DNA from 4 places in the Vibrio rubrogenes genome. Region 1 is predicted to be linked to each of the others. Evidence: predicted binding sites of a transcription regulator. Region 1 holds the regulator's gene; each other region holds the start of a gene.
The links. The regulator PurR, encoded in region 1, represses purine synthesis genes. The targets are predictions, from matches to a motif close to TNANGNAAACGTTTNCNTNA.
Positions count from the first base shown of each region.

Region 2: glpX (class II fructose-bisphosphatase) is a predicted target of PurR. The motif match lies at 3,737-3,756, and genes of this name have one in related genera.
Region 3: folD (bifunctional methylenetetrahydrofolate dehydrogenase/methenyltetrahydrofolate cyclohydrolase FolD) is a predicted target of PurR. The motif match lies at 1,356-1,375, and genes of this name have one in related genera.
Region 4: AC55NX_RS00695 (uracil-xanthine permease family protein) is a predicted target of PurR. The motif match lies at 5,553-5,572, and genes of this name have one in related genera.

Region 1 covers NZ_JCARSY010000005.1:109,588-117,666, reverse strand. The annotation lists gene cmoM (tRNA uridine 5-oxyacetic acid(34) methyltransferase CmoM) at 1-626, opposite strand, end outside; gene elyC (envelope biogenesis factor ElyC) at 714-1,544, shown strand; gene purR (HTH-type transcriptional repressor PurR) at 1,840-2,850, shown strand; cyclic di-GMP riboswitch class I at 2,993-3,078, shown strand; gene AC55NX_RS05835 (TfoX/Sxy family DNA transformation protein) at 3,207-3,797, shown strand; gene glgA (glycogen synthase GlgA) at 3,950-5,407, opposite strand; gene glgC (glucose-1-phosphate adenylyltransferase) at 5,409-6,626, opposite strand; gene topA (type I DNA topoisomerase) at 7,011-8,079, opposite strand, start outside.
Region 2 covers NZ_JCARSY010000034.1:7,564-15,642, forward strand. The annotation lists gene AC55NX_RS17340 (M28 family metallopeptidase) at 1-1,044, opposite strand, end outside; gene pfkA (6-phosphofructokinase) at 1,567-2,529, shown strand; gene glpX (class II fructose-bisphosphatase) at 2,674-3,681, opposite strand; gene zapB (cell division protein ZapB) at 4,000-4,242, shown strand; gene metF (methylenetetrahydrofolate reductase) at 4,374-5,264, opposite strand; gene AC55NX_RS17365 (bifunctional aspartate kinase/homoserine dehydrogenase II) at 5,494-7,905, opposite strand; gene AC55NX_RS17370 (O-succinylhomoserine (thiol)-lyase) at 7,905-8,079, opposite strand, start outside.
Region 3 covers NZ_JCARSY010000012.1:42,482-50,560, forward strand. The annotation lists gene AC55NX_RS10775 (lytic murein transglycosylase) at 1-306, shown strand, start outside; gene folD (bifunctional methylenetetrahydrofolate dehydrogenase/methenyltetrahydrofolate cyclohydrolase FolD) at 416-1,276, opposite strand; tRNA gene AC55NX_RS10785 (tRNA-Arg) at 1,489-1,565, shown strand; gene AC55NX_RS10790 (GNAT family N-acetyltransferase) at 1,742-2,209, shown strand; gene AC55NX_RS10795 (VOC family protein) at 2,290-2,658, shown strand; partial or broken gene AC55NX_RS10800 (IS630 family transposase) at 2,824-3,027, shown strand; gene AC55NX_RS10805 (alanine--tRNA ligase-related protein) at 3,426-4,061, opposite strand; gene AC55NX_RS10810 (helix-turn-helix domain-containing protein) at 4,126-4,698, opposite strand; gene AC55NX_RS10815 (hypothetical protein) at 5,311-5,514, shown strand; gene AC55NX_RS10820 (nucleotidyltransferase family protein) at 5,621-6,157, shown strand; gene AC55NX_RS10825 (RidA family protein) at 6,232-6,603, opposite strand; gene AC55NX_RS10830 (methyl-accepting chemotaxis protein) at 7,091-8,079, shown strand, end outside.
Region 4 covers NZ_JCARSY010000001.1:143,275-151,353, reverse strand. The annotation lists gene AC55NX_RS00715 (SirB1 family protein) at 1-698, shown strand, start outside; gene kdsA (3-deoxy-8-phosphooctulonate synthase) at 723-1,574, shown strand; gene ushA (bifunctional UDP-sugar hydrolase/5'-nucleotidase UshA) at 1,865-3,559, shown strand; gene ybaK (Cys-tRNA(Pro) deacylase) at 3,669-4,157, shown strand; gene AC55NX_RS00695 (uracil-xanthine permease family protein) at 4,270-5,511, opposite strand; gene AC55NX_RS00690 (DUF8605 domain-containing protein) at 5,616-7,010, shown strand; gene wrbA (NAD(P)H:quinone oxidoreductase) at 7,040-7,624, opposite strand; gene arsC (arsenate reductase (glutaredoxin)) at 7,621-7,971, opposite strand; gene bepA (beta-barrel assembly-enhancing protease) at 7,990-8,079, opposite strand, start outside.

The sequences.
Region 1 (8,079 bases):
CTTTTACCCTCAATACTGAATCCACAAGCTTCTATCCATTGATAGACCGCCTCTGGATTCAGGCCTTTTTGCGGCTGCAACTTAAATCGTTTGCGATATGGCATACCATCCAACACATGGGGAATATTTCCGCATATGACATTTTTCAGCACCAATCCGTGATGATTGTAAAACATGATAGACGCAACGCCACCGCTCCGGACCTGAGCCAGTAATTTTTCCAGCGCATCCTTCGGGTCAGCCAACCACTCCATCACGGCATGAAACATCAATAAGTCAACCGGATCGGCGATATATTGTTGCATATCCTGCACTGCCGCATGGACAAAGCGATACTGCGCAAGCAGACCATTTTTTTCAATATCGGTCTGCGCCAACTGCAACATTTCAGAAGAAAGATCACATAACGTCACCTGATGTCCCTGCATCGCGAGCCGTTGCGATAGCTGTGCCAACCCGCCACCGGCATCCAGCACCGAAAGTGGGAACTGTTCCGGAGAAAATGATGTTAAAATAGTTTGAATATCTTCCCACACAATGATCTGACGGATCATACCTTTGTCAGAGCCATATATATTTTTTGCAAATTTGTGGGCAATATCGTCGAAATTGCGATCTTCAGTCACAGTAGCTTGAGTTATGATAACGAATCGTGCTGCTATTCTGTCATAGGAATGGCAGGAATAAAGAGGATTATTCGTTTTTAATCTCAATTGCTGTTTTTTCGGACTATTTCTTATATGTTTGAGCTTAAAAAAATCATATCTGCATTAATGATGCCCCTTCCCGCCCTGCTCATCATCGGTTTTATCGGCTTGATGATGATTATGTTTTCAACCAAAAGGAAAACCGGTTGCCTGATTGTTCTGTTCTCTTACACATTGCTGTTTCTGGCATCATTTCAACCTGTTTCTGATCGCCTTCTCGCACCACTGGAACGCAAGTATTCGGCCTTTTTACCCGTTGAAGGTAGCATCGACTACATCATGGTTCTCGGCAGTGGTCATGTCGTCGATGATCAGCTCCCACCGACATCTCAGCTTAGTCGCTCAGCACTGATGCGACTCACAGAAGGTATCCGGATTATGCGGATGTACCCGGGGGCTCGCCTGATTCTTTCCGGATATGCCGGCGGTACCCTATTCAGTCATGCCCGAATGTTGGCAAGAGTTGCCTTATCACTCGGTGTGGCAAAATCAGATATCGTGCTACTGGAAAGTGCGAAAGATACTTGGGAAGAAGCCCAGTTAGCCGCAAGTTTTGTCGGACCGAGAAAATTAGTACTCGTCACATCTGCCAGTCATATGGATCGCGCATTGCATGAATTTCAATCTGCCGGACTCAATCCAATCCCGGCACCGACCAACTACCTGTCTTATAAAAATATAGCGCAACCGTGGATAAAATATGCCCCTAAAGCGATTTATCTTGAGCAGACGGAGAAATATTGGCATGAAACATTGGGAAAATTTTGGCACTATTTGAAAAACTGGGTCGCCAATCAGGAAGCGACCGTCTCTGAACCGGTGAAACAAGAGCTGTAATATGATGCTATCTCCCTATGTTAGTCCGATTCAGGCTCGGAACAAACAGCCGAGTTCCTCATTTTGATTGCTATTACGGAACCGGCAGTCTAGAATTCGCGGTTAAAGCATATTCTATACCAGACAAAAACCGCTAAATTTAGCGGTTTTTGTCCTTATTGCCGGATAACCTCGCAATGTAATTTCAGTACGGGTTATCCGATTATATCAGTAGATAAAATCTTCATAACTCAACTTTCAATTGTAATTTGCTCCGGATTGCTGGATCTTCAGCATAAGCGACAGGACAATACCTATGGCTACGATAAAAGACGTTGCCCGCTTGGCGGGAGTTTCAACAACAACTGTTTCACATGTAATTAATAAAACTCGATTTGTGGCAGAAACGACTCAGGAAAAAGTCATGGAAGCCGTGAAGACACTGAACTATGCACCAAGTGCCGTAGCCCGGAGTCTGAAATGCAACTCAACGCGTACAATCGGGATGTTAGTGACGCAGTCTACCAACCCCTTTTTCTCTGAAGTGATTGACGGTGTTGAAAGCTATTGTTACCGACAAGGCTACACGCTCATCTTGTGTAATACCGGTGGTTTATATGAAAAACAACGTGACTATATCCGGATGCTGGCTGAGAAACGGGTCGATGGGATGTTAGTCATGTGCTCCGATCTGACCGCCGAACTTTTAGAAATGCTGGAAGCGTATAATGATATTCCCAAAGTCATTATGGACTGGGGCCCAGAAAGCTCTCAAGCTGACAAAATTATCGATAATTCAGAAGAAGGCGGCTATCTTGCAACTAAATATCTGCTTGATAAAGGTCACCGCAAGATCGCTTGTTTGAGTGGACAGTTGTCAAAAGCAGCTTGTCTGGAGCGGATTCAGGGCTTCCGCAGAGCGATGGCTGAAGTGGGTTTGACGCCCAATGAAGACTGGATTCTGGAAGGCAACTTTGAGTGTGATACTGCGGTTTTGGCGGCTGATAAAATTATTGCGATGGATGAACAACCCACTGCGGTTTTTTGCTTCAATGACACGATGGCTTTGGGACTGATGAGCCGTTTACAACAAAGAGGCATCAAGGTTCCTGAAGATATCTCGGTAATCGGTTACGACAATATTGAGATCTCTGAATATTTTTCTCCGCCACTGACAACCATTCACCAACCGAAACGTCGGGTCGGAAAAAATGCTTTTGAAATCTTATTGGAACGGATCAAAAGTAAAGAACATGAGCGCCGTACGTTTGAAATGCATCCTGAAATTGTGGAACGCAATACCGTTAAAGATTTAAACAAAAATTAACACCTGATTGACATTTTGTTGGAGGGAGGTCATTCCTCCAACCACTTTCTTTCTATTGATAACCTTTATTAATTGGACTAGAATCACACATTGTGGAGTGATTATTAGGATAGTTACTTCATAATTCCGTACTGGAAAAGTGTCACGCACAGGGCAAACCATCTGAAAAGATGGGACGCAAAGCCTCCGGCCTAAACCATGAAGATGATAGGTAGCGGGGTTACCGATGGCAAAAATGCATTTCATGTTCGTCAATCATTTGACGTTTTGTTAACATACTTCCTGCATTCTTTTGCTAAATTCTCGGACCTGACTTTGGTGGCGTATTCATTTAAAAATACACCGAGACGTAAAGCATGGATAAACCAATTCTTAGAGATTCAATGCGGCTTTTTGAACAACTGGGCCGTGTCAAATCACGCTCAATGTTCGGCGGGTTTGGTATTTTCGTAAACGACATAATGTTTGCACTTGTCGTTCAAGACAAACTACATATACGAGCAGACAGTCACTCACTGGAAACGTTTAAAGCAAAAGGTTTTGAACCTTATGTGTATACAAAGCGCGGTTTTCCTGTTGTGACTAAGTATTTTGCACTTCCCGCTGACTATTGGGATGATGTCAATACGATTCTTAATATCGCCAAACAAGCCTATTTGAATGCAAAAGATGAAAAAACGACTCATGTAGAGACAAAACCGCAACGATTGAAAGATCTACCGAATCTTCGCCTGGCAACCGAACGGATGCTACGCAAAGCAGGTATTCATTCCGTTGAAGAACTTCATCAGAGAGGTTCTCTCAGTGCATATAAAGCGATTTTGAACTCTCATCCTTCTACACAACCACCGCTAGAGCTCTTATGGGCATTAGAAGGTGCGATTGAAGGAAAGCACTGGTCAGTGATTTCTCAGGCAAGACGCGATGAGCTGGCTCGGCAAATTTAATTTGTTGAACAAGCTTCCCCCTATCGTATACATGCCCCAAAGTATACACTCCCATTTGGTCATTGAGCCTGAACAACAAAGCACCGTTAACGGTGCTTTGTTGTTTTTTATCATTTGTTGTTTCTCAAGAGAATGAGATTCAATGCATACGTTTAGTAGCCCATCAACGCGGCTTCATACATCCGAACATACTGCTGAGCAGAATCTTCCCAACGGAAATCTTGCTGCATCGCACGCAACTGTATATTTAGCTTTTTCTCTGGATGCTGTAAGTAGAACAGTAATGCACGTTGCATACAGATGAGTAATGCTTCCGGAGTCGGTTCCATAAAACTGAACCCCGTCGCTTTATCCGGGAAATGGTCATAGTCAAAAACCGTGTCTTTCAGGCCGCCTACCTCTCGAACGATCGGTAACGTGCCATAAGCCATGCTATAGATCTGATTTAATCCACACGCTTCAAACTCAGATGGCATCAGAAAGAAATCCGCAGCAGCTTCAACCAAATGAGCAAAACGGTTACTGTAAGCATCAACAAACGCAAATTTCTGTGATGACGTCGCAGAGATCTGGTGTAGACGATTCGCAATCTCCGGCTCCCCAGTCCCGACAATCACCAGTTGTACGTCATTGCGCAGAAACTGTTCCAGAATCGGTAGTAGATAGTGGAACCCTTTTTGATAGGTCAAACGACAGACCATCCCAAACACGGGGACATCCCGGATTGGCAATAACAACTCTTCCTGTAGCTGACGTTTGCAGGTTGCTTTCCCTTCTTTTAACGAATCAGGCTCGTTGGTGTAATTGCGTGGAATATAACTGTCAATGCGCGGATTCCACTCCGAATAGTCACAGCCATTAATAATACCGAACAGATCTCTTTCACGGCGGACAAAATCATCGACTAATCCGTGAGCACCAAGTGGTGTCAATAACTCCGCAGCATAGTGAGGACTAACGGCATTGATCTTATCTGCATACGCAATGCCGACTCTGAGCATACTCACATAACCGTGACCATACTGTAGGGATGTCATACCGCTTAAATGCAATTCAGGGATAATCTCTAATTCATCATAAGAAAATACCCCCTTAAACAGGGCATTATGGATCGTCAATATGCTCTTCATCCGCTGAAAATAGGGATCGTTGGCATAACGTGTTTTTAATAGAAAAGGGACAAATCCGGTATGCCAGTCATTGGTATGAATGATATCGGGCTGAATCCCCAATTTGGGCAAAACATCCAGTGCCGCGGCAGAAAAGAATCCAAAGCGTTCCCCATTATCGGCATAGGCCCGATTATGTTCAGAATACAGCTCTGGCCGATCAAAATATTTATCACAGTCAATCAAGTAAATTTCAACACCGTCCCGGTCAAACTTACGAACTTGATACGCTGTATGGGGCCAATGAGACAGTTCAGTCTCCAAAATCACAGCTGTGTCAGCTTTATCCGGCACGAGACGATAACCCGGCAACACAATTCTTACACGATGCCCCATGCCACTCAAAACCGTCGGAAGCGCTTTTGCAACGTCAGCCAAGCCACCACTTTTTACAATCCCTTCAACTTCTGAAACGGTAAACCATACATCGATTTGTTCCATGTTAGAATCCAACTTTCATTCCTTTTGCAATCACGACAATTCCCCCTTCAGAGACATAGAACCGTTTCCTATCCAATTCTAAGTCTTCACCAATCACGGTGCCGGGTGCAATTTCAACATGCTTATCAATAATAGTCCGCTTTATCGTACAACCGGCACCAATCTTTCCATCACCTAAAATAACAGATTCACTGATATGAGAACCAGCAGCAATATTACTCCGATAACCAAGAATTGATTTAAAAATTGTCGCCCCTTGAATATAACTACCGCCCGACACCAGACTATCCGTAATCTTGACGCGGCGATCATCGGCATCCACAAACGTTGCCGGAGGTAATGGTGGATAATAGGTATGCAGTGGCCAACTTCGATTGTACAGTGAAAACAAGGGATCATTATTCAGCAAATCCATGTTGGCGGCCCAATAAGAATCGATAGTTCCGACATCTCGCCAATAGGTGGCTTTTCTTTCACCTTTGATTTTATTGGTCGAAAAGTCGTAAACGTAAACATGCCCTTCAGGAAAAAGTTTCGGAATAATATCTTTCCCAAAGTCATGACTGGAATGCTCGTTGACTGCATCTTTTTTCAATTCATCACAAAGAACGTCCGCATCAAAAATATAGTTTCCCATCGAAATTAACGCCCACTCCGGTTCTCCGGGAATTGGCTTAGGCTTGTCCGGTTTTTCTTCAAAGCCGATCATCTTTCCATTACTGTCCACTTCAATCACACCAAACTGAGATGCTTCCTTGATTGGCATTCGTAATGCAGAGACGGTCAGATGGGCTTCTGTTTGTTTATGAAAATCCAGCATCTGACGAACATCCATTTTATAGATATGATCAGAGCCGAAGATACAAACATAATCAGGTGAGGCAAGTTCAATGAAACGAACATTTTGATAAATGGCATCAGCGGTTCCTTCATACCAACGTTTTCCATCTCTCATCTGAGCAGGGATAACATCAATGAATCGATCCGTAATACCAGACACATTCCAACCTTTTTTCAGGTGGACATAGAGTGATTGAGACTTAAATTGGGTCAATACGTAAATACGCATTAAATCCGCATTGACAAAGTTGTTCAGAGCAAAATCAATCAACCGATAGCTTCCTCCAAACGGAACTGCGGGTTTACTTCTGCCTTCAGTTAAAGGTCTCAGCCGAGATCCTTCACCACCAGCTAAGATCATACTCAATACACCAGCCATGATTGAAACTCCATATTACCTTTTATAATCTGCTGCGACCTAGTGCCATAGGCCGATACTTACTTTTTTATGTCACAAAAAATTAATGCAACGCGTTGTTTATAACTTATCGGGATTATCACAGAATACAAAATTCAAACACCAAACTAGTGAAGCACCTATCGGTTAGCGTCTCGAACTCCCAATCTAGTTCACAGAAAGCAAAAAAAGTAAGAATATTATGAGCATCATGCTACAGCGCAGACCAAGGGATTATATGAAATCATCACCAAGCCTCCCTACCGATCTCGATACTGCCGGAACATCCCAAATAATATAACAATACAAATAAATGAGTGATGATATAAAAAAGGCAGCGATTTGCTGCCTTAGTTCATTATGATTTTACTTTTTTCTCTTATCTGTGACTTCCCACTGACCATCGACATACAGAACGGTCCAGCCGGTGGGTTTACCGTCAATTTCCGTACGCACATAATGCTCTTTCGATTTACGGCTAAACCGAATGACTGCAGGGACACCATCGGGGTCATGGCTTGGCGCTGAAGCAAGATATTTAAACTTATCAGGAATTCGCTCTTCAAAACGCGCAAATTCTTCAACTAACGGTGCCCGGGTTTCTCTCGATTTCGGGAAGTTACTGGCGGCCATAAACAGTCCGGATGCACCATCACGCAAGACAAAATAAGCATCCGATTTTTCACATGGTAACTCAGGGAAATGCACCGGTTCTTCCTTCGGTGGAGCTATCTCACCATTTTTCAGAATTTTCCGGGTATTTTTACATGACTCATTGGTGCATCCCATGTATTTGCCGAAACGACCGTTTTTCAGCACCATATCTGCGCCACATTTGTCACATTCAACAACGGGCCCGTCGTATCCTTTAACCTTAAATTCACCATGCTCAACAATATAACCGTCACAATTCGGATTGTTACCACAGACATGTAATTTCCGCTTATCATCAATCAGATAAGCATCCATTGCTGTTTCACAAATAGGACAACGCTTCTTTGCCCGCAGGGCAGCAGTCTCAACATCCTCTTCAAGGACATTAATGATCCCATCCTCATCACCCAGATTAATCGTCGTCTTACAACGCTCTTTCGGTGGTAAAGCATATCCAGAGCATCCGAGGAACACACCTGTAGAGGCCGTGCGAATACCCATCGGCCGAGAGCATGTCGGGCACTCGATATCCGTCAGAACAATATGATTCGGTTTCATACCGCCTTCTTCTTCCTGCTTCTCGGCTTGTTCCAGAGAAACAGAAAAATCGCTGAAGAAGTTATCAAGGACACCTTTCCATTTCACCTGCCCTTCAGCAATCTGGTCCAGCTTCTCTTCCATTCGGGCAGTGAAATCATAGTTCATCAGATCATTGAAACTATCATCTAAACGATCCGTGACAATCTCACCCATTTTTTCAGCGTAGAAACGTCGTTGTTCA
Region 2 (8,079 bases), on a different contig from region 1:
ACCATGCCATGATGCGTGATCCGAGCAGCCATAACCACATCGGTCAAAGCCGTATTTCAGGCTGGGGAGATATTCATCGAGCAGCTGTGCCAAGAATGTATTCAGGTTGCTGTCGGTATAATCGGTCATGAAGACAATATCTTCAGCAGAACCGGGATAGTTTGTCATGTCCAACTGGAGGGCGGAAAGCACGTTTTTGCCGTCATTCTTATATTGGTTGGCGATATCCTGAGAGCCGCGTAACCCAACTTCTTCTGCCGCATAAGCCATGAAAGCAACGGTACGTTTCGGTTGAAAGTTGTTTTCTGCCAGTACCCTGATGATTTCAGTCACACTGGCGATGCCTGATGCATCATCATCCGCACCGGGAGCAACGCTTTGAGCGTTGGTTCCTGAACCTATTGTGGAATCCAGATGACCGCCAATGACTACGATTTCGTCGGGTTTTTCCGAGCCTCGAATGGTTAAAATAACGGATTTCTGCTGATAACCTGAGTGGCTCACCTGCTGAACGGAGGCATCGCGCCATGCGGAGGCTAAACCTCGCCATTCATTGGCAATCCAGTTAGAGGCTTGTGCCCCGGTGAGGGTCGTATAGAAGCGATTCGTAAAGTCCGATAAGCTGGTGATTGTATCGGTAATTTGCTCCGCGCTGATGAGTGGGATCAACGGTTTGACAATATCTTGTTGATGAATGCCAACCGCAGCAAATGAACTGCTGGTTAATGGCACCCGGCTCGCTTCAACAGCACTTTGTTTGGAATCATGAACAATATAACCGCCGCAACGGTGATGTTCTTCATGCATGTTGTGCGATAGCTCTGCAAGATCTTGTTGATCAACTTGTCCAACCCAAACAAGAGGATTATCAACAATAGATTGAGTCTGAATCGGTTGAGTGACAGATTCCAGCAGCGTACCTTTTGCATCCGCGCCAATCGATATCCAGACTTTGTTGTCGTCAGTCTGCAAATTTTCTGCCGCAATGAGCGATGTACTGAACAGTGTCAGTATGACGGCCAGACTGGTTTTCGTGTATTTCATTATCCTGATCTCCCTATCGTAGGCGCTTGATCTGAGTGGTAAAAGGCCTTAAAGGCCAGCGTTACTAAACTAACAAAACAAAGCAAGATTAGGGATGAATCAATGCAAATTAATTCATAACCATAATGTAAACAACAGTGAGCATAAGAATGTTAATAAATGTTTACATTATTTATATTTATGTAAATGATTATGCAAATGTGAGGGAAATATGACCTGCCGGAAATCCTGTTATCAGGGGAGGGCCGTGATTTTTTAGATTATTTTGTCTTCAATATTGGCTGTTACTATTGTTGATTCGCATAAGAAAAAAACTATACCCTGATGTGAATCAACAAAGAGTAATGACAAAATTGCAATACTCATCCACAATATGAACACTTAATCTTCAGTGCAAAAAAAGATCGAGTAACTTTGCAAAAAAAGTGACATGATGTGCTGAGAAGATCGGTTTGTTTTGACATAAACAACCGGATACAACTATCTATTAGAATGACATTCCCAATATTTTAGAGGGTGAGCATGATTAAAAAGATCGGGATATTAACAAGTGGCGGCGATGCTCCAGGGATGAACGCTGCGATTCGTGGCGTTGTACGCACTGCATTAGGCGCTGGTTTAGAAGTTTTCGGCATCTATGATGGCTATCTGGGGCTTTATGAAGACCGGATTGCTCGCTTAGAGCGTTCGAGTGTTTCTGACGTGATTAACCGAGGTGGTACATTCCTTGGTTCAGCTCGTTTTCCTGAATTTAAAGAGGTTCACGTTCGTGAAAAAGCGATTGAGAATCTGAAGAAGCATGGTATCGAGGCGCTGGTTGTCATCGGTGGTGATGGTTCTTACATGGGAGCCAAGAAGCTGACAGAGATGGGATATCCATGTATCGGCCTGCCAGGCACGATTGATAATGATATTGCCGGCACCGATTATACTATTGGTTATCTGACCGCTTTGAATACCGTCATTGATGCCATCGACCGCTTGCGCGATACATCATCATCTCATCAACGGATTTCTATTGTTGAAATCATGGGACGTCATTGTGGTGATTTAACACTCATGTCAGCCATCGCTGGTGGATGTGAATATATCATTACCCCGGAGACGGGATTGAATATGGATGAGCTGATTTCCAATCTGAAAGACGGCATCGCGAAAGGTAAAAAACATGCCATCATTGCGTTGACTGAGCTGATGATGGATGCCAATGTTCTGGCCAAGAAGATTGAAGAAGCGACAAAACGTGAAACACGAGCAACTGTGCTTGGTCATATTCAGCGTGGTGGTCGTCCAACAGCGTTTGACCGTGTTTTAGCGTCTCGTATGGGGAACTATGCGGTTCATCTTCTGCTGGAAGGTCATGGTGGTCGTTGTGTCGGTATTCAGAAAGAAGATCTGGTTCACCACGATATCATCGATGCGATCGAGAATATGAAGCGTCCTGTCCGCAAAGATTTGTATAAAGTTGCTGAAGAACTGTTTTAAGGTTTTTTCGTAGCACATATTAATAAAGACCGCAGTGTGCGGTCTTTTTTTGTATCGGATATTAAGTCGGATTCTTTTGGTTAACGGGAGTCTCTTCTGATGAGAGTCTCTCGATGTTTAATATCGAGAGACTGATAGTGTATATCAGACAATCCACATCCGTTCTTCCGGATCTTTTCTGTTCAGATAATGCGTCGATTGAATTCGACGAATTGTCCGGCATTTGCCGCGGATGAGCAGGGTTTCGGTGACGGCTATATTCCCTTGACGAGTGACGCCATCCAGTAAGTCGCCTTTGGTGATTCCCGTTGCGGAAAAAATCACATTATCACTGCGGACCATATCTTCCATCCTCAGCACTTTACCGGCTTCAACCCCCATTTGCTGACAACGTTCAGTTTCCTGCTGTCCGATCTGGCGGTTTTCAGCGGTATCCCCTTTTACTTCGTGACGAGGCAGAAGACGACCGTGCATATCACCGTCTAAGGCACGAATGACGGCTGCAGAGACCACGCCTTCCGGTGCGCCGCCGATACAATACATGACATCCACTTCACTATCGGGCATACAGGTTAAAATTGAGGCTGCCACGTCACCATCGGGCACGGCAAATACGCGGACGCCCCATTGTTGCATTTCTGCGATGACTTGCTCGTGACGAGGTTTAGCCAACGTAATCACGACCAGATTATCCAGTGATTTACCTAATGCTTGCGCGACATGTTCGAGATTCTGTTTAAGAGGCTGATTGAGATCGATACATCCTTTGGCTCCCGGCCCGACGACTAGTTTTTCCATGTACATATCAGGTGCTTTCAAAAAGCTACCTTTTTCCGCTGCTGCCAATACGGAGAGCGCATTCGACTGCCCCATGGCTGTCATGCGAGTTCCTTCTATCGGATCAACTGCGATATCTACTTCATCGCCTCCCAAACCGACTTTCTCGCCAATATAAAGCATCGGGGCATCATCAATTTCCCCTTCTCCGATGACAATCTCCCCCGTGATCTCGGTCTTATTCAACAGACTCCGCATGACTTCGACAGCTGCACCATCCGCTGCACTTTTATCACCGCGCCCAAGCCATTTATACCCGGCTAAAGCGGCACCTTCGGTCACCCGGGAAAAGGCCATTGCTAAATCACGTTTCATGTGAACTCCATCTTGACGGAAAACTGAGAAATTTGCGTCGAATTTTAGCATATCCCGACGAAAACGTTTGCTGAAATGCTTGCGGATTATTGCATTTGATCAAAGCGGTCTCAGATCTTCAGCGCTATTTCGGGGCTCAAGAGCGATTGAACCCGTCACGAAGAACAATAAAAGTAAGAATTGTGTCAATTCACGTCGGTTTTTTAATCGAATGGTGAAAATATTCAATATAGAGCGTGTTTCTCCAGCCATGGCTGAGTAGAATGAGCAACTAGGTACAATCATTATTGCAAGCGCAGAATCGTAAAGGATATAAGCATGTCTTTTGAAGTGTTAGAGAAATTAGAAGCCAAAATTCAAACTGCCGTTGATACAATCACACTCCTTCAAATGGAAGTTGAAGAATTAAAAGAAGAAAAACAGAAATTGATTGAAGAAGCGACTCAGCTGAAAACCAGCCGTGATGAACTGGAACAGCGCGTACAGGACATTCAGCAAGAGCAAACCGCATGGCAGGAACGCATTCGCAATTTGCTTGGTAAGATGGAAGATATGGAGTAAGGCTGGACCTTCTATCTCAAAGCGATTTGGTTCAAGCTTTCTATATCACAAGTGCGGTATCAAAAATAACGCGATATTAAAAATGCCGACGAGAATGTCGGCATTTTTGACGGGAGAGTTTGAAATACGTTTTATACTTGCGGCCGGATGCCCAGTGTATGACACAATGCATAAGTCATTTCTGCCCGATTCAGCGTATAGAAATGAAAGTCTTTCACCCCTTCACGACTGAGTATCCGGACCATGTCAATGGCTTGGCTTGCACCGACAAGCTGACGTGTCACCGGATCATCGTCTAATCCGTCGAATTGCTTATTCATCCATCCCGGTACTTTGACGTGGTTTTGCGCGGCAAAGCGAGATGCCTGTTTAAAGTTGGATACCGGTAGAATACCTGGTACGATTTCGACATCAATGCCGGCACTGACACAACGGTCCCTGAATCGTAGATAACACTCAATATCAAAGAAAAACTGAGTGATGGCACGATTGGCACCGGCATCAACTTTACGTTTGAGGTTCAGTAAATCAGCCTGAGCACTTTTTGCTTCCGGGTGGACTTCAGGAAAGGCTGCGACAGAAATATCAAAGTCATGACGGGATTTGAGTAACGTGACCAGATCAGCAGCATACATATCCGGTTTACCGCCGCCCGGTGGAATATCACCACGGAGCGCAACAATGTTCTCGATGCCGTTGTTCCAGTAGTCATCGGCAATTTGAGCCAATTCATCTCGACTGGCATCAATACAAGTGAGGTGAGGCGCTGCGACTAAGCCTGTCTGGGATTTGATTTCTTTAATGATGGAATGGGTTCTGTCTCGCTCTCCAGAGTTAGCCCCGTAGGTGACAGAGACGAATTTGGGCTGTAAGGTTTTTAAGCGATGAACTGAGTTCCAGAGCGTTTCTTCCATTTGTGGTGAGCTTGGCGGGAAAAACTCAAAAGAGACATTGATGTCTCCGGATAATTCACTAATATTTTGATTCAGTGCATCAATATGTCCAGCATATGAGTATCCCATCTTCTCTCTCCCGTGAATGATGGCTAATCGGATAGTAATCGACGTTTAGACGTCTATATGTCTAGATATTCTATTGAATCGTTTTTCATGTCAACAATATAAAGATGAATATTATTCATGATTATATGAAGGCTTTTCACATCTCTTAGTTTAGAAACAAATAGTTTAGAAACAAATCAGGAGCCAAAAGGCTCCTGATATATTGAATGCGTGATCAACGATGGGTTTATTATAATAAGCTGGAAAGTAGGTTGATGTCTGACTGAATCGCGCCCGCAGTGACGTCTCGCCCGGCACCGGGACCGCGAATCACTAACGGATTGTCTTTATACCATTTACTTTCGATCGCAAAGATATTATCGCACGGTAATAGATTGGCTAATGGATGCTCCCGATGCAATGCTTCCACACCGACGGAGGCTTTTCCAGACTTCTCCAAGCGAGCGACATAACGCAGAACTTTATCTTCCCGCTGCGCTTTTGCCAGACGTTCAGCAAGCTGAATGTCGAGCAGAGTGCTTTGATCAAGAAAGTCATCCAGAGAGAGGCGTTGTAATTCTTCCGGGACCAGTGATTCGACAGAGACCTGATCGGGCTCAATATCCAGACCGGATTCACGCGCCAGAATCACCAATTTTCTCATGACGTCGGAACCATCCAGATCATTTCTCGGATCGGGCTCGGTTAAGCCTTGTTGCCATGCCAGATCAACCAATTCACTAAATGGAACGGTGCCATCATATTGCTGGAATAACCAAGACAGTGTTCCTGAGAAAATCCCGGAAAGCGCGACAATCTCATCTCCGCTTTCCCGCAGATCTCTCACTGTATGGTTAATCGGCAGACCGGCACCGACCGTCGCATTGTAAAACCAGTGACGGCTGATCTTTGCAAAAGAGTCTTTGACTTGATAGTAGTATTCACTACTGGAAGAACCCGCGACCTTGTTTGCGGAAATAAGGTGCATCCCTTGTTCTGCGATCTGAATATACTGTGAAGCGAGTTCGGCACTGGCTGTCACATCCAGCACGATGACATCATCATAGCCGCGGATCTGCCCCAGTTTGAGCAGCCATTCTTGACCGTCATTAGGGATGGATTCTTCAAGAAAATGGTGTTCGATATTTGTCGGTTCTATCCCGTGTTCATCAAACCAGTAGGTCTGACTATCGATCACCGCGACCAGTTCAAAATTCATCCCGCGGCGTTTTTCCAGCTCGGCTTTTTGTTCCGTGAATAGCTTGAGCCAACTCGAACCGATATTGCCTTTGCCACAAAGTGCGAGTGCCACACGTTTCTGCGCCTGGAAAAGGTGGGTATGCAGTTGACTGACAAGCGTATCTACGGATGTCTGACGAAGTATCGCGACCAGACTCAATTCCGATTCAGATTCACAAAGGAACTCAATCGGAGCCTGTTTGAGTTGCTGATAAAAGCCAAAACAGTGGTTGGCATTTTTAGTCACTCCGGCACCAACGGCTGCGACGAGTGAGTAGCCTTCTTTGAGACGAATTTCTGCTTCAATAGCGGCATCTTGCAAATAAGACAAGGCACCAGAAGCGATTTCAGCCGTGTAAGCAAGCTGTATGCGATACTGGTCATCTTGTTTATCATAAGCAAGCGGCGTGAGCTGGGCTCGCTTGAGTTGCTCGATTACCTGTTTGTACAGGCGCTGAAAATCGTGTCCGCGCGCGAAACTGAGCTCAATCAGCAAGACTTCATCCAGAGACGTGATGATTTTTGCACCCCGTCCGGAAGCGAGTACCCGTTCGATATGGGTTGAACCGGCTTCAGGGTCATAGCTACACCGAAGATGCAGATCAATCGCACTTTGTGCCACGGGCTGTAATGTCCGACTGTGTAAAACCGGTGCGGCAAGGCGAGCCAGTTCGCTGGCTTCATCCAGACGAAGTAACGGCAGCAGGCAGGCATCAGTGACAACTCTTGGGTCAGCACTGTAGACTCCGGCGACATCACTCCAAATTGTTACCCGTTCTACTTCTGCCAGTGCACCAATGATGGTCGCGGAGTAATCGGAACCATTTCGACCCAGCAGAACCGTTTCTCCGGCTTCATCTTGAGCGATAAAGCCAGTGATCACGATCCGCTGATGACCGTGTTGAGCCAAAATTTCCTTGAGCAACGGATAGGACTGAGCACGGTCAATTTCCGGCTGTGTTTCTCTGTGAGCGCGTAAGAATGCTCTGGCGTCTTGTGAAATCGCCATTAATCCTTGCTGATTGAGTAACGCTGCCATTAAACGGGATGACCAAATTTCGCCATGAGCCAGCACGAAGGCCTGTTGGGCGGCGGTCAGTGGGGAAGTGAGTTCTGCAAGAGTCATGCATTCATCACTGAGCCGGTTCGTCAGTGCCTGCGCGGCTTCTCCTTCGAGCAAATCTGCAATCAGCTGGCGTTGAAACTGCTGAATCTGACCTAAAACTTCTTGAGCCTGTTGCGGCTCGACGGTTAGGTTTTCAATAAAAGCAATGAGTTGATTGGTTGTTTTGCCTGCGGCAGAGACCACAACCAGATCGTGACTTTGCGAATACTCTTTCAGAATTAGAGCCACGCGGCGATAACATGCCGGATCAGCCAGACTACTTCCTCCGAATTTATGGAGGTGGCGTACGGTGGTCATCAACGATTCTCCTTTATCCAATTCAGGGATTGATCCAGATCGGCAATCAAGTCATCGGCATCTTCTAAGCCGACCGATAGTCGTAATAGTTGTAGAGAGATACCTGCTTTGTGGAGCGCTTCCTCACCCATTGCTCGGTGGGTCATCGTCGCCGGGTGACAAATTAAACTTTCG
Region 3 (8,079 bases), on a different contig from region 1:
AATGAACACATGATTTGGGGACGTCAGGTGCATTTACCGCGTGGATTCGATATGGGCTTGAGTGGACGGGGCAAAGATCAGGGTAAAATGCTTCACCAGTGGAGTGAGCTGGGCGTGACACGTTATGACGGTAGCCCGCTGCCTAAACTGAAACAGGATATTGAGGCTTGGCTCATCGCTCCCGATGATGAGCAGGGGCGCGTCTATTTGGTATATAACAACTATAACGTGCTGATGAAGTGGAACCGTTCTTATTATTTTGCGCTTGCGGTCAGCCACCTTGCGGATCGAATCATTATGAATTAGCCGGACGAGAACCGATATGCAAAAGGCTCCTTACCGGAGCCTTTTTTACATCTGTGCTATGAACCCTCATCAATGATATGAGGTGTTGTTCATATCAATAAACATCTCACTACGCATCAGTGTGGAACTGTTCACAAGCGAGCATGGTATTTTCAATCAGAGTAGCGACGGTCATCGGCCCGACACCGCCGGGAACCGGGGTGATATAGCTGGCTTTATTTTTGGCAACGTCATACTCGATATCACCCACCAGTTTGCCATCATCCATACGATTGATACCGACATCAATCACAACAGCGCCTTCTTTAATCCACTCACCCGGAATAAAATGTGGCTTGCCGACTGCGACAACCAGAATCTCTGCCTGACGGATAAATTGTTCTAAGTCTTTGGTAAAGCGGTGGCACGTCGTGGTAGTACATCCAGCCAATAGTAATTCGAGTGTCATCGGGCGACCGACAATATTGGATGCTCCGACGACAACCGCATGTTTGCCGCGTGGGTCAATGTTGTACCGTTCAAGCAGTGTCATGATCCCTTTTGGCGTGCATGAACGGAGGGTCGGAATCCGTTGTGCAAGACGTCCGACATTATAAGGGTGGAAACCATCGACATCTTTATCCGGCAGGATTCTTTCCAGAACCTGAGTTGCATCAAGACCGGCAGGGAGGGGAAGCTGAACTAAAATACCATCAATGCTTGGATCTGCATTGAGCTGATCAACTAACTCAAGTAACGCTTGTTGGGTGGTATTGGCCGGTAAATCGAACGATTTTGAAATAAAGCCGACTTCTTCACAAGCCCGACGTTTACTCCCGACATAAACATGGGAAGCAGGATCTTCCCCGACAAGAACCACGGCAAGTCCCGGAGCCCGAAGCCCAGCATCGGTTCTTGCTTTCACCCGTGCAGAGACTTCAGCACGAACGGTTTTGGAAATTAGGGTTCCATCAATATTTTGAGCAGTCATGGCTTACCTTCATGAGTCGCGAAACAAAAGAATAGCAAAATTTTTGCGCGCATTGTCGCAGATATTTCGAAGAACATCTATAAGCAAACGTTTGCTTCCGATATGTTTTCTGAGCCTTTTCCCAAGCTGGCAATTTTTTAGGCATTTAAAACATTCAATTAGAGAAACTCATTGATTTACTCAGGTGAATTCGTATAATCCCACCCCGTAACGCGCCCTTAGCTCAGTTGGATAGAGCACGTGCCTTCTAAGCATGTGGTCACAGGTTCGAATCCTGTAGGGCGCGCCACTTATTTCGATAAGGCCCCGATGATACTTGTATCGTCGGGGCTTTTTTCTTTGGCTGGATAGTTGAAAACAACGTTGTTCACAGGGTAATGTAGTTCGAAGTGAGTCAAGTGTTCAACCAGTGATACTGATGCTGTTGGATAGTATTTGCCGAACACGCTGAGATCAAAGGACATGATGAAAATTCGAAACGCGGAAATAGCAGATTTAGACGCGGTGTTGGTTTTAAGTGAGCAAATCGGAATGCTACACTTTGAGAATGCACCGCTGGCATTTAAAAAGCCTTCAGCCGCTGATAAACCATTCTGGCTGAATGTGTTGAATGACGAATCAACGCTTTTTTTGCTGGCGGAGACAGAGCGTCAGGTTGTTGGCTTTCTGACCGCAACGATCACCAAAAATGAAACGATTCCATTTATCGTCAGCTGTCCGATATGCTGTATCAGAACGATCGTCGTTGATGAGAAACATCGTGCTTCCGGTATCGGTACAAAACTGATGTCCGTCTGTGAACGGTGGGCAAAATCACAAGGTGCTGCGCAAATCAGGCTTGAGGTAATGGCCTTTAATCAATCCGCGCAACAGTTTTATCAGCAACTCGGCTTTCAAGACCAATCGCACATCATGTGTCGGCAACTGACCTGACGCGATAAATACCTCGGCTGCCGAATGTTACTCTCTTAAACAGGGTGTTCGTCGAACACAAGGAAGACAGGAGATACATTTTGATTAGTCATATTGATCACATCGTTTTGACGGTTTCGGATATTGAACGGTCGGTAGAGTTCTATAAGCGCGTGCTACACATGGAAGAAGTCTCATTTGCCAATGGCCGCAAAGCGGTGAAATTTGGCTGTCAAAAGATCAACTTTCAAATCTTAGGCCAAGAAACCAGAAACGCAGCGCAGGTCGGTGCGGGAGATTTGTGTTTAATCTCTGACTGGCCTTTAGGTGATGTCGTTAATCACTTAGTCAGTGAAGAGATTGAAATTTTAGAAGGGCCGGTAGAAAAATCTGGGGCGAGCGGGCTGATCCAATCTGTTTATTTTTTGGACCCGGATTCAAATTTGATTGAGGTGAGTGTTTATGCGTAGAACGTGAGCCGCAGTCTGCGGTATAACGGTTTATACTTTTCCAGCCTCCTGCCCGGAAAAGCTTAATCATTCTTCCTAAAAGCATTGATTGAACTGAACCCACAGTACCTTGGCTACCAATGTTCCCGCTGGAGCATCGAGTTAATGGCAATGGAAGTGAACCTTTTGTTGTTTCAGCCGGTTTATTCTCCGCGGATGAACAAAATAGAAAAGCTTTGGTACGCCTTGCATGAAACAGTGACCCGGAATCATCAGTGTAAAATGATGTGGCAATTATTACAGTTATTACAGCGGGTCCGTTACTTTATCGATAATGTTTCACCATTTCCTGATGGCGGTCATGGCTCGATGAAAGTGGAGCATAATTAGGAACAGTTATTTAGGCCTGCTCGATGAGCTCTTGGTTCTGGTTTTCCAGCGATCACAGTAGTAGGGTAATTTATCCACATTTCAACTGAATAATTCAATACAGTTACCATCTTTATCCAAGTTAGTAATAGGAACACATTTTTATGTGGTAACAATCAATTCTTTTATTCAGTCATATTTTCAAAGAGGTAGATAAGGTTGGTGGTAGACAAAGAGTAGTTGATTACCATAGATCTTAAACTAGCTTTGTGAACTTTTTAAAGAAAGCTCACAACATACGGTTTGGATTGCATGTGTGGTATTTTAATTTAAAATCAACTGTAAATCGCATCCCCTTTGGTTCAACGTCTATACTTGGCTATGAATTGAATTCGCTTGGTCACTGGTGAGCTAAACTGTTATTCAATGGTAATTTCCACTCGTTCTTTTCCTCGCCCCGGGTTTTTTCGTCGTAATTTGACTTTACCAACTTCAGACGTTTTACGGATATGCGTACCGCCGCAGGGAACCTCGGAGAACCCGTCAATCTTCCAATATCTTCGCTCCTTACCGATGTCGGAAAAGCGACTTTCAATTGCAAGATCCGCATCAATGATTGCTTGTACTTGTTTTTCTATCTCTTCAGCTAATTTTCCAATATTGCCGTCATAATAAAAATCGATCCTGCTTTTGTTTTCGGCAATATGCGCCCCTGTTTTTTCAATGGTCAGATGCTGATAAAAGCACTCAAGTACCAACTCAGCGGCAAAATGGAGCTTCATCAGCGCATATCTTCGGGGCCAGTTTATTCGTGTCATGACACTATCTCCAACGGAGAAAGGTGGGGCAGACTTGAGCGTATAAAGAATACGTGTCCCTGCTTTCTCGGCATGAATGACTTCAATGCCGCCGATGGTGCCGTGATCGCTTTCCTGACCGCCGGATTCTGCATAAAAGATCGTTTCGGATAATTCGATAATTTGACCATCGATACTCGTCACGTGAGAGGTTAATTCTGATTGATAGGGGTTTTCCCAGAATATTTTCTTAGTCATGATTTACCTTCTAAAATCCATTGCAAATAAAATCAATGATGATGTCTTTTTTATCGCAATTGAATCAGTAATCCGCAGCCGGATAATGAATGATGTTGTGAAAAATGGCGCGACCATTGCCAATATTTTTATATGCATGAGGTTGTGCGCCATTGAAACGAATCCCTTGTCCTTCCCCCAAGACGTGCCAGGTGTCATCACAGTAAATAGCCATTCGACCAGTCACACATATAACGTGCTCAATAACCCCCAGATTGTGAGCTTCTGATTGATGTTCGTAATGTTCTTTCAGCCCGAGTTCATAAACCTCAAAGCCAACTGATGCCTCATAAGGGAAAAGTACGTTGACATAAAAGTCATCATTCACCCAGTCGTCAATCGCTCGTTCATGACTCACTTTGGGGATGTTAAGCTGAGTATTGATTGTCTGATTCGGAACAACGAAGTGTGAGAAGGATACATTCAGTCCGGTCGCAATTTGCCACAGCCTTGCAATCGTTGGGCTGGATACGCCGCGTTCTATCTGACTCAGCATGGCTTTACTTACCCCAGTCAATGCTGCTGTTTGATCTAAAGTCAGACCTTTTTCATGCCTTATACGGCGTAAATTCTGACTGACATCTTGGTCGATTTTCATGATGTCTTTATCCAAAGTCTGTTATAACAGATAATAAGATAGCATAAATCTGTTATAGCATACAGTGGTGTGAAATAAATGAAATTTAAATTGGCTATAACGATATGGAATGTATTCTGTAAAAAAGTGTATTTTAAGCGGCTCAATCACTGATGTTTCTTGCAGGCATATATTGGGCCGATCATATTAAATGAATCATCAATACATATTGACCCAAAATGACACATAAATAAAATTGACATATTTGAAAAAATTAATAATCTTCTGTAATCATAAAAATGATAGAAATGTTTTTATAAAATAATTAAGTTAAGTGTATGGATGAATATGGAAATAAAAATAATTTAATTATGTCAGATTAGGAGAGTTCGGTCAGTTAAATGGTTTATATGAAATAAAATATTATATATATTGTCAAAATTGTTAGTAAATGCTGAGTGCTTTGAACTGACAAAGATAGCAGGAAATTATAGTTTACTGTTATTCGATTAAAATACATATTTATATGATGATTCTCAATAGCTGAATTAATTTAAACTCATTTTTTAAATAATTCTGCTTATAAATTGAGAAGTCAGTTAATTCTATTATAATTTGGTTAGTAGGCTAATTATGCAACAAGATGAACTATCCCGCTCTCTGGCTGATGCTGATCAGTCCGTCAAAGACTTTATTGCAACGCTGTATGAGACATTTAGCTCTCAACTGAAACAGAAGAATGAACCGTCGATACGACTAGAATTTTTTGGTGCGGTGATGGAAGTTCGGCTTTTATCCTTTGATGGGGTTTATGACGGTCAAAAAGAAGACCAGTAGGGGATTGATATCGTTTGTGAGATAAAACAAATAAATATAAATCTAAGTTCGGTATTGTTTGCCAGAATGATACAGACCATGTCTGATTAAAAAGTACAGGAGAAGAATGGACAAGATTGTAGAATTAATCAAACGGGATCCGATAAGAGTTGAGGCACTCGATCACGTGTTTCATTTGAGGCTGCCCCAATGCTATATAGCAGCCGGTTTCGTCCGGAATTTAGTTTGGGACTCACTGCATAATTTCAAAGTGGCGACTCCCTTGAATGATGTGGATGTGATCTACTTTGACCCTGATGAGCCTGATCCTCACGCCTATTTGGAATACGAAGCACAGCTGAAAGGTTGTATGCCGCAGCTTAACTGGCAAGTGCGTAATCAAGCGAAAATGCACGAGCGTAATGGTGATAAACCTTACCAAAGTTCAGTGGACGCGATGCGTTATTGGCCTGAAAAAGAAACGGCAGTCGCAGTTCGTCAAATTGGTCTCAATCAATATGAACTTGTGGCTGGGTTTGGGATTGAATCTCTATTGAGTTACTGTATCACTCACAACCCCAGAAGGTCACGAGCAACCTTTGAAACCCGTGTCAATTCAAAAGGGTGGTTAGTTAGATGGCCCTCTTTGAGCATTACGCCATAACAAGAAATTTCAATGGATGTATATAACGTTCGGCTTAAATATTGTATGTCCCCCGCATCATTCTCACCAATCCCTTACAGCGCGACAACGGCCTCAATTTCGATTTGCAAATCAGGGTGAATTAACTTTGACACTTCAACAAGAGAGCAAGCGGGGAGATGGGTATCATAGAATTCAAACAACTGCTCTCGAATGGTCGCTAACTGGCTTATATCGCGGACAAAGATTGTGAGTTTGACCAGATCACTTTTTAAGCGCTGCTCACAATTCAGAATTGTTGCGATTTGATTCAGGATCTCCTGACTTTGTTGAGGCAGATCCGATGATTGCGCCTCTGTGCCATACGCAGTCAACCCTGATATATACAGTGTTTGATTATGCTTGGTTACGTGAACGTAAGGACCGGCAATTTGCGGTAATCCTTCATAATGAATTCTTTCGACCATTTTCTTCCTCTTCAAACGTCATGTGTTTCCCTTGCATCATTTGTATGTTTAGAGCCAGATGAGGCCACGACGATATGGTTTCGCTTTCAGTATTTCGAGTCTGCTTTTGAGTGAGCCGACATATAACTCCAATTTGTACCCATCGGGATCCAAAACCGACTAACAATTATGCGAGGATCCTAACAAAGAAGAGATGAGTCAATAATAAGAAAAAAGAATGTTCAATAAGCGTTACCTAGGTTTCAGTTTTGCGGGAAAATATAGAAAAAAAATACGGATAGACTACGTTTTATATTGTATGCGTATGTTTTTTTTGTTTTTGATTTGATTGTCTTTGTGATTTATCAAAGTATGACGATCGTCATTGTTATGTGCCGGAAATTGGCAGATAAAGTTAGGATACGTTTTCATATGAAAATATGTCGTCACTGAACAATATGCTCATTAGGGAATATGTTTTATCACCTCAGTCAAACAAGGTGTGCCTATGTTTAAAAATCTATCATTAAAAAATAAATTAGCGATATCTGCCAGTATTGCCATCGTTGTCGGTTGCATATTGGTCGAGATCATTTCATTTAATGCCTCTTTGGATCGATTATCCGTTTCTGTCGAACAGCGCTTACTGAGTACCAGTGCTTCTTATAATCAATATGTGACTGACTGGCTAAAGTCGAAAGAACTGGCTTTGACTTCTTTATCTGAAGAAATTCAGGAAGGGTCTATTGTGACTCATTTGAAGCAGATGAAACGAGCTGCGGGTTTTGAGAATGTATTCCTTGCTTATCCTGATGGCAGTCAGAAAAATGCCAATGGGGTCGTGTTGCCACCGGGCAATAATGATCCCAGAAAGTGGGGTTGGTATATCAATGCGAAGAAAAACCCGGATAAGGTTTTCATGGACAACCCGACGGTTGCTGCAGCCACAGGCAAAAATGTCGTGTCGATGGGGAAAGTCGTTAATCTGTTTGGTTCAGAGTTGGTGCTGGGGATTGATATTGAGCTGAGTGATATTCTCAATAGCCTGAAGCAGGTGATTCTACCGGGTGATGGCTATATGTTTATCACCAATAAGATGGGGCATATCTTCACTCATCAAGATGTTTCTTTACTGAATCAGCCGATTGATAAGTTGGGGATTCCTTTTGCGGATATTCAGAATATTGTCCGCTCTGGTCAAGATGAAGTGATAGAGATTCAGGGTAAAAAATATGTGGTTTACGCACGGTCGATCCAAGACAGTGATTTGATCACGGTGGCGGTGATTGATCAGCAGTCTTTGGTCAAGCCGCTTTATCATACCTTGTATAGCCAACTTGCGGTAACGGGGGTATTGGTCTTGATCGGTGTCGCGCTATTCAACTGGATTTGTAATATTTTGTTCCGTCCGTTGAAGAACGTTTCTGATGCATTGGAGCAGATCGCAGGGGGCGGTGGTGATCTGACGCAGCGGATTGAGATCCGTAGTAATGATGA
Region 4 (8,079 bases), on a different contig from region 1:
TAGTGAAGATGACCCGTGAAGCTGAAGCGTATCTGGATGACGATGCAGATCCAAAAGCTCGATTGGCCGCTTTTTTACGGTTATTTTATCAAGAGTGGGGATTCTCCGGTGATCACGAGGCTTATTTTGAGTCTCGTAATGCATTTATCGATCAGGTGCTTGAACATCGCAAAGGGATTCCTGTCAGCCTGGGCGCTTTATTATTGTACTTCAGTAGTCGGCTGGGATTCCCGTTGCAACCGGTGATGTTTCCGACCCAGTTTTTGATCCAGATAGCCTGGTCCGATGAAGAGCTTGTTTATTTGAATCCATTTTCTGGCGAATATGTTTCGAAGCATACGTTACAAGCTTGGTTGATCGGTAGTAAAGGACCTCTTGCCAAATTAAAACCGAAACACCTTCGGGTCAGCGATCACCCGACAATCATCGGACGCTGGCTGGCTTTGTTGAAAAGTGCGTTGATGCGTGAAGAACGTTATACTCTGGCGTTGAAGTGTACCAATCTGGCGTTGACGTTTGTCCCCGATGATCCTTATGAAATTCGTGACCGTGGATTCATTTATCAGCAACTGGAATGTCATCAGATTGCGCTTTCGGATTATCAGTATTTTATTGAGCATTGCCCGGACGATCCCGCTGCTGAATTATTGAAAAATCAGGTGAATTTGTTGCGTAGTACTGCCGTAACAATCCACTAATATTGGGTTTATAGAGAGAATACGATGGAACAGAAAGTTGTAAAAGTTGGTGATATTGAGGTTGCCAATGACCGCCCGTTTACTTTGTTTGCCGGTATGAATGTCTTGGAATCCCGTGATCTTGCGATGCAAGTTTGCGAGCATTATGTCAAAGTGACGGAAAAGTTAGGGATTCCTTACGTATTCAAGGCCTCATTTGATAAGGCGAACCGTAGTTCTGTTCATTCATATCGTGGTCCCGGTCTTGATGAAGGGATGAAAATCTTTCAGGAACTGAAACAGACTTTCGGTGTGAAAATTATTACGGATATTCATACGGAAGCACAGGCACAGCCGGTCGCGGATGTGGTTGATGTGATTCAGTTACCGGCATTTCTTGCCCGTCAGACTGATTTGGTGGAAGCGATGGCAAAAACCGGGGCGGTGATTAATGTCAAGAAGCCACAGTTTATGAGTCCGGGGCAGGTCGGAAACATCGTCGAAAAATTTGCCGAGTGTGGCAATGACCAGATCATTCTTTGTGAACGCGGTTCCTGCCATGGTTATGACAACCTTGTTGTCGATATGCTGGGTTTCGGTGTGATGAAAAAAGTCTCTCATGGCAGCCCGATTATTTTTGATGTGACTCACTCACTGCAAATGCGTGATCCGACTGGTGCTGCTTCCGGTGGTCGTCGTGAGCAGACTGTAGAACTGGCAAAAGCCGGTTTGGCAACCGGGATTGCCGGACTGTTTATCGAAGCACATCCGAACCCGGCACAGGCGAAATGTGATGGCCCTTCAGCATTGCCTTTGAATAAACTGGAGCCGTTTTTGGCACAAATGAAAGCGCTGGATGACTTGATCAAGAGTTTTGCGGATATAGATATTCAGTAAACTGTTTCACCAATGAGACAGAATGCATCAAAACCATCGTATTGTGCGATGGTTTTTTTATGTCTGCCGGGTTCCTGAATACAGGCCTGACCTTCAGGTAATCTGGTGCGAGCTCTCGTGAACGACTATCTGACGTGCGATCACATCATCAAATATTTGTGACCTTAAGTTCATAATTTTATAGTATTGTTAGTCGGTTAATGTATAGGGTTAACTTATATTCAGGTCTCTTGAGGTGGCTTGAATAGCAACGGACAATCATGTCAGGGACCAAGATTGGCAGGAATATTATGCGATTATCACTTATTTCAACGCAATGGTTTTCAAATCAGTGGCGTTACTCGAAAACCGTTCTCACCGCGTTGCTACTGGTGTTTTTATGGGGATGTACCACAACCCCTGAAAAACAGTGGCATCCGGATCAAACTTACCATCTGACGGTACTTCACACCAATGATCATCATGGGCGGTTCTGGAAGAACAAATATGATGAATATGGCATGTCTGCCCGCAAAACGCTGGTTGATCACATTCGTCAGGAAGTCGCCGCTGAAGGCGGGAGCGTACTGCTATTTTCTGGCGGGGATATCAACACAGGTGTACCGGAATCAGATTTGCAGGATGCCGAACCGGATTTTAAAGGGATGAATATCATCGGATACGATGCAATGGCGGTGGGGAACCACGAATTTGATAATCCATTGACTGTGTTATTCAAACAGCGCCAATGGGCGAATTTCCCGATGCTCTCGGCTAATATCTATGACAAAACCACCGGCAAACGACTGTTCCGCCCGTACAAAATTTTTGATGAGCAGGGGATTCGTATCGCGGTGATTGGTTTGACTACAGAAGATACTGCGAAAATCGGTAATCCGGAATATATCGGCAATGTTGAATTCAGAGACCCGAAGGTTGAAGCGAAGAAATTGATTGCGGAACTGAAAAAAACAGAACAGCCGGATTTGATTTTTGCTGTGACGCATATGGGGCATTACGTCAACGGTCAACACGGTATTAATGCACCGGGCGACGTGGCTCTCGCTCGTTATCTGGAGCCGGGATCACTGGATATGATAGTTGGTGGTCATTCTCAGGAGCCGGTTTGTATGGAAGCACCGAACGTTGCGGATACGCATTTTCAACCGGGGGATGATTGTCAGCCGGATATGCAGAACGGAACGTATATTGTTCAGGCTCATGAGTGGGGCAAATATGTGGGGCGGGCAGACTATGAGTTCCGCAATGGGCAGTTGAAGATGATCAGTTATCAACTGATACCGGTCAATCTCAAGAAAACAGTGACGCTCAAAGGCAAAAAGCAGCGCGTATTGGTCGATGAACAGATACCGGAAGATCCTGCGTTACTGAAGTTTTTGACACCTTATGAAGAGAAAGGCAAGGCTAAATTAGAGCAAAAAATTGCGACGGTAAAAGGACGTCTGGAAGGTGACAGAAATGTGGTGCGTTTCCGGCAAACCAATCTGGGACGTTTAATTGCAATGGCACATAAGGATAAAGTTAAGGCTGACTTTGCTGTGATGAATTCCGGTGGGGTTCGGGATTCAATTGAATCAGGGGATGTCACGTATAAAGATGTCCTGAAAGTGCAGCCTTTTGCCAATATTCTCACCTATGTCGATATGTCAGGAGCTGAAGTGATCGAATACCTAAATCAGGTGGCGACAAAACCAGTTGATTCGGGTGCCTACGCACAGTTTGCCGGTCTTTCCATGACGGTCAGTGCTGCCGGAGTTTCTGACGTAAAAATTGGTGGAAAACCGATTCAGATGACACAAACCTATCGGTTTACTATTCCAAGTTTTAATGCTGCCGGTGGTGATGGTTATCCAAAACTCACGGAGCATGCTGGCTTTGTGAATACTGGATTTGTTGATGCTGATGTTTTAAAAGAGTATTTACAGGCTCATAGCCCTGTTGATGCTTCTCTATATCAACCTCAAGGTGAAATTACCTATCAATAAAAAGCATTTGACTCGGACTCCCGAGTGATTTTTACTTGAGGCGGCAAAATTGCCGCCTTTTTCATTGCAGAAGGTGGTTCATTGCTTGATTGATAAAAAGGACTGACGTATGACTCCTGCGATTCGTTTGGCAAAAAAAAAGAAAATTTCTCATACTATCCATCAGTATGAACATGACCCGAATCATACCAGCTTCGGGCTGGAAGCGGCTGAAGTGCTCGGGCAGGATCCGAAGAAGGTATTTAAAACATTACTGTTCGCGCTGAACGGAGAACCTAAAGCGCTGGCCGTCGCGATTATTCCGGTTGATCAAAAGCTGAATTTAAAACTGGCGGCAAAAGCGGCCGGAGTAAAAAAAGCGGAAATGGCCAATCCTGACATTGCACAGAAAATTACCGGTTATGTGGTCGGTGGCATTAGTCCTCTCGGACAGAAGAAAATGTTGCCGACATTTATTCACGCCAGCGCTGAGAACCAAGAAACAATTTGCGTCAGTGCGGGCAAGAGAGGTCTGGAAATTGAATTAGCCCCCCGGGATCTGGCGGCACTGACACGGGCAACATTTTTACCATTATGTTTAGACAGTGAATGTGTTTAGGTTGTGAATCGGATTGGGCCGGAACATCAATAAACTCCAAACATTTTCACAGCAGATAAAAAAATCCCGGGAATGTCAAACTCCCAGGATTTTTTATCAATGGTGCAGTGGATTAGTCTTCAATCTGAGCATTGTCAACGACATGGTTTTCGCCCAAATCGTCTGGCAAGATTAGATTTAATAAGATAGCGACGACACCACAGAGACTAATTCCCTGCAAGCTGAATTCACCGATACCGAAGGCCATACCACCAATGCCAAATACCAAAGTCACCGCAACAATCACCAGGTTTCTCGATTTGTGCAGATCAACATGATTCTTGATCAGGGTATTCAAACCGACCGAAGCAATTGAGCCGAATAACAAAATCATAATCCCGCCCATCACCGGCACAGGGATGGTTTGGAGTAAGGCTCCGAGTTTGCCGACCAGTGCTAAAATAATGGCAGTCACAGCCGCCCAAGTCATAATCACCGGATTGAATGCTTTGGTGAGCATGACCGCGCCAGTGACTTCACTATAAGTGGTATTCGGTGGCGCCCCAACCATTGCTGCTGCGATGGTTGCAATGCCGTCTCCGGCAATCGTGCGGTGCAGGCCCGGTTTTTTCAGGTAATTTTTTCCAGTAACATTTGAGATAGAAAGAATATCTCCCACATGTTCGACGGCCGGTGCTATAGCAACCGGGATCATAAATAGAATGGCATTTATGTTAAATTCAGGCATGGTGAAGTGAGGAAGCGAAAGCCAAGCTGCATTCTCAACCGCTTCAAAACTAACCACATCAAAAATCAGGCTCAGTGTATAACCGGCAATAATGCCACCGAAAATCGGCAGCAGTTTAAATATTCCGCGAGCAAAGACACTGATGAGAATTGTCGTAAACAAAGAAATACATGAAATCCAGAGTGCAACCTGCCCTTCGATTAACTGGACGGAACCGTCACCGGTTTTTCCCAGAGCCATATTGACGGCTGTCGGAGCGAGACCTAGGCCAATCACCATAATGATCGGGCCGATAACAACCGGTGGCAGAAGTTTATGGATAAAATCAGCGCCATTAATTTTGATTAATCCGCCTAGCACGACATAGACGGCTCCGGCAGCAATCAGGCCACCCATTGTGGCAGGGATACCCCATGCTTGAACGCCGTAGAGGATGGGTGCAATGAAAGCGAAAGAAGAGGCGAGGAAAATAGGGACGGAGCGGCGGGTGACAATTTGAAAAAGAAGGGTTCCGACACCGGCGCCAAAGAGAGCGACGTTTGGATCGAGTCCCGTTAGCAGCGGAACCAGTACCAGCGCGCCAAATGCAACAAAGAGCATCTGCACGCCTAATATGGCATTTTTCATGTTTTTTCCCTGATTAAGACAAATTTTGAGGATTCTATCACTTATTGAAACGTTTGCCATGCTTCAAGGAAGCTATTTTTTGTAAGGGGGGAGATCAGGAATATTTGTCATTGTGGCAGGGTTTTCTTGCCGGGAAACCAATAGTTGCTTATGATCGGGGCACGATTGTTGATGTATTTTGGATTACTATGCGAAATTTCGCTTGTCTGATTTTGTTATGCCTGACTTTTTCCGGTTATGCGGCAACTCAGGTCAATATTTATCGCTCGGAAGTTGAGCTTGATCAGGAACAAGGTGAAGATCAAGCTCGAATTCAGGGCATGGAGAATGTGATTATTCGGGCGACCGGGGAGCAAGATGCTGTCGATAATCCAGTGATTAAGAAAGCACTGTCTCAGAATCGTCTTTATCTGTCTCAGATTAGCTATGGTCAGAAAGATGACCAGAAGATAGTCAAAATGCAGTTTAGTGCCAAGCAGATACGGACACTGCTGACTCAGGCTCAACTCCCTTTTTGGCCGGTAAAACGGGCGACGATTCTAGTCTGGTACGTTGAAGATCAGAACTTCCAGCGCAATATCGCATGGGAAAATGTCGCGAATGCTAATGTTCAGCAATTGAAACAACTGGCTGAAAAACGGGGATTGCCTCTTATCGTCCCAGTCGGTGATTTTGACGATATTACCAGTATTGAAGCATCGGATATCTGGGGGGAGTTTCTTCAGCCGATTCGCGATGCGAGTGAGCGTTATCATCCTGATGCAATTTTGATTATTCGGGCTCAGTCAGACACGCTTAACTGGAAGCTCTACGATCAAACACCAGAAAAGTTGTTAGATATTTCTGTGCCACCAATGGGCGGGAGCCTGAGTGGTAATGATGAACTCGCACAGTTGGTTGATGAATTGACGCAGTACTATGCCAAGAAAAATCGCGTAATTGTTGCCGGACAATCGTCTCATTCCATGATTCTCAATGTGAAACATTTAAGCCGCGCTGTCCACTTTTTCAAACTGGAACAAGCGCTCAATCAGTTAAGTTCTGTGGCAAGTGTCGACACCATTCAAATTCAAGGGGATGAGGTGACATTCCGGGTTCATTTGTTAACCACTCAAGAAGCGTTTGAACAGGAGCTTGCCTCACTCAATTTGATTGAACGACTGCCTGAAGCTGATGAGGCTGCAGATTTAGAAGAGCAACCCGTTGAGCATATGCAAGCAGAGCAATCCACGTCATCCGAAGAGACAACCGTTGACGGAACACCGACCGACCAACCGTTGTCCGAAGAGCATTCGCCTAAGGATGCGACAGAAAAGAAGTCCGTGAATGATGTTGATTCTCAGGCGATGACCAGTCCGCCAGCAGAGACTGGTCAATCTACATTGCTATATCAGTGGCGTGAGCCCCCGGTTTCTGAGCGATCAAACGACGATGATTCTCAAACCGGCGCTTCACAAGATAATTTGCCCCAGAGTCAGGACTCCCAAGATACGCCATAACAAAATAAGGGCCATATTCAGGCCCTTTTTTATGGATTCTGAGCGGGAGGATTGAGCCTCATTGACAGTGAGGCAAGGCGTTGACCAAGTCGTTGCGCCAGTGTTTTTTCATCTGCGCTCAATTGACCGGATACCGTGGCAAGGTGACTGGCACCGTACGGTGTGCCTCCGCTTTGAGTCGTATGCAGTGCCGGTTCACTGTAGGGGATGCCGACAATGAGCATTCCATGATGAAGTAAGGGCAATTGCATACTTTGCAATGTCGATTCCTGACCACCGTGTAACGATGAAGACGACGTAAAGACACATGCTGGCTTATCTATCAGCGCACCACTGATCCATAGTGGTGTGGTTGCGTCCCAAAAGTGCTTGAGTGGCGCTGCCATATTACCGAACCAGACCGGACTTCCCATTGCCAAACCATCACAATCTTTTAATTCATCACATGTCAGATAAGGATCCGATGGCGGTTCTGCTGAAGGTGGAATGTCCGGGACGGTTCTCAGTAATGCTTCACAGCCAGCAATCGCGTTGATACCTCGTGCGATTTGTCTCGCCAGAGTCAGAGTAGAACCGTGGCGGCTGTAATAGAGCACAATAATCCGATGGCTCATAGAATATCGAGTATCTGCTCGGGAGGGCGACCGTGACGGGCTTTGCCATTGGCAACGACGATCGGGCGTTCGATGAGTTTCGGGTGTTCGGCCATTGCTTGAAACAAATCATCGTCACTGAGTGATTCGCGGGCTAAATCTAATTCTTTATAAATACTTTCTTTGGTTCTCATCATATCCCTGACACTGTGAACACCGAGTTGTGAGTAGAGCGTTTTTAGGAGCGACGGCGTGAGCTCGGTTTCCAGATATTTGATCACCTGAGGCTGGATCCCTTTACTTTCCAAAAGGGCAAGTGTTTCTCTGCTTTTTGAGCATTTGGGGTTGTGATAAATGACGACTGACATAGTGACTCCTTCAACTGATTATTTTTGTAAAGCGAGGAATTGTTCCCGCTGAGTGATGAGCTGGTCGATTCTTGCATCGTAGCGGGCTTGTTCTAAACTGCCTAACTT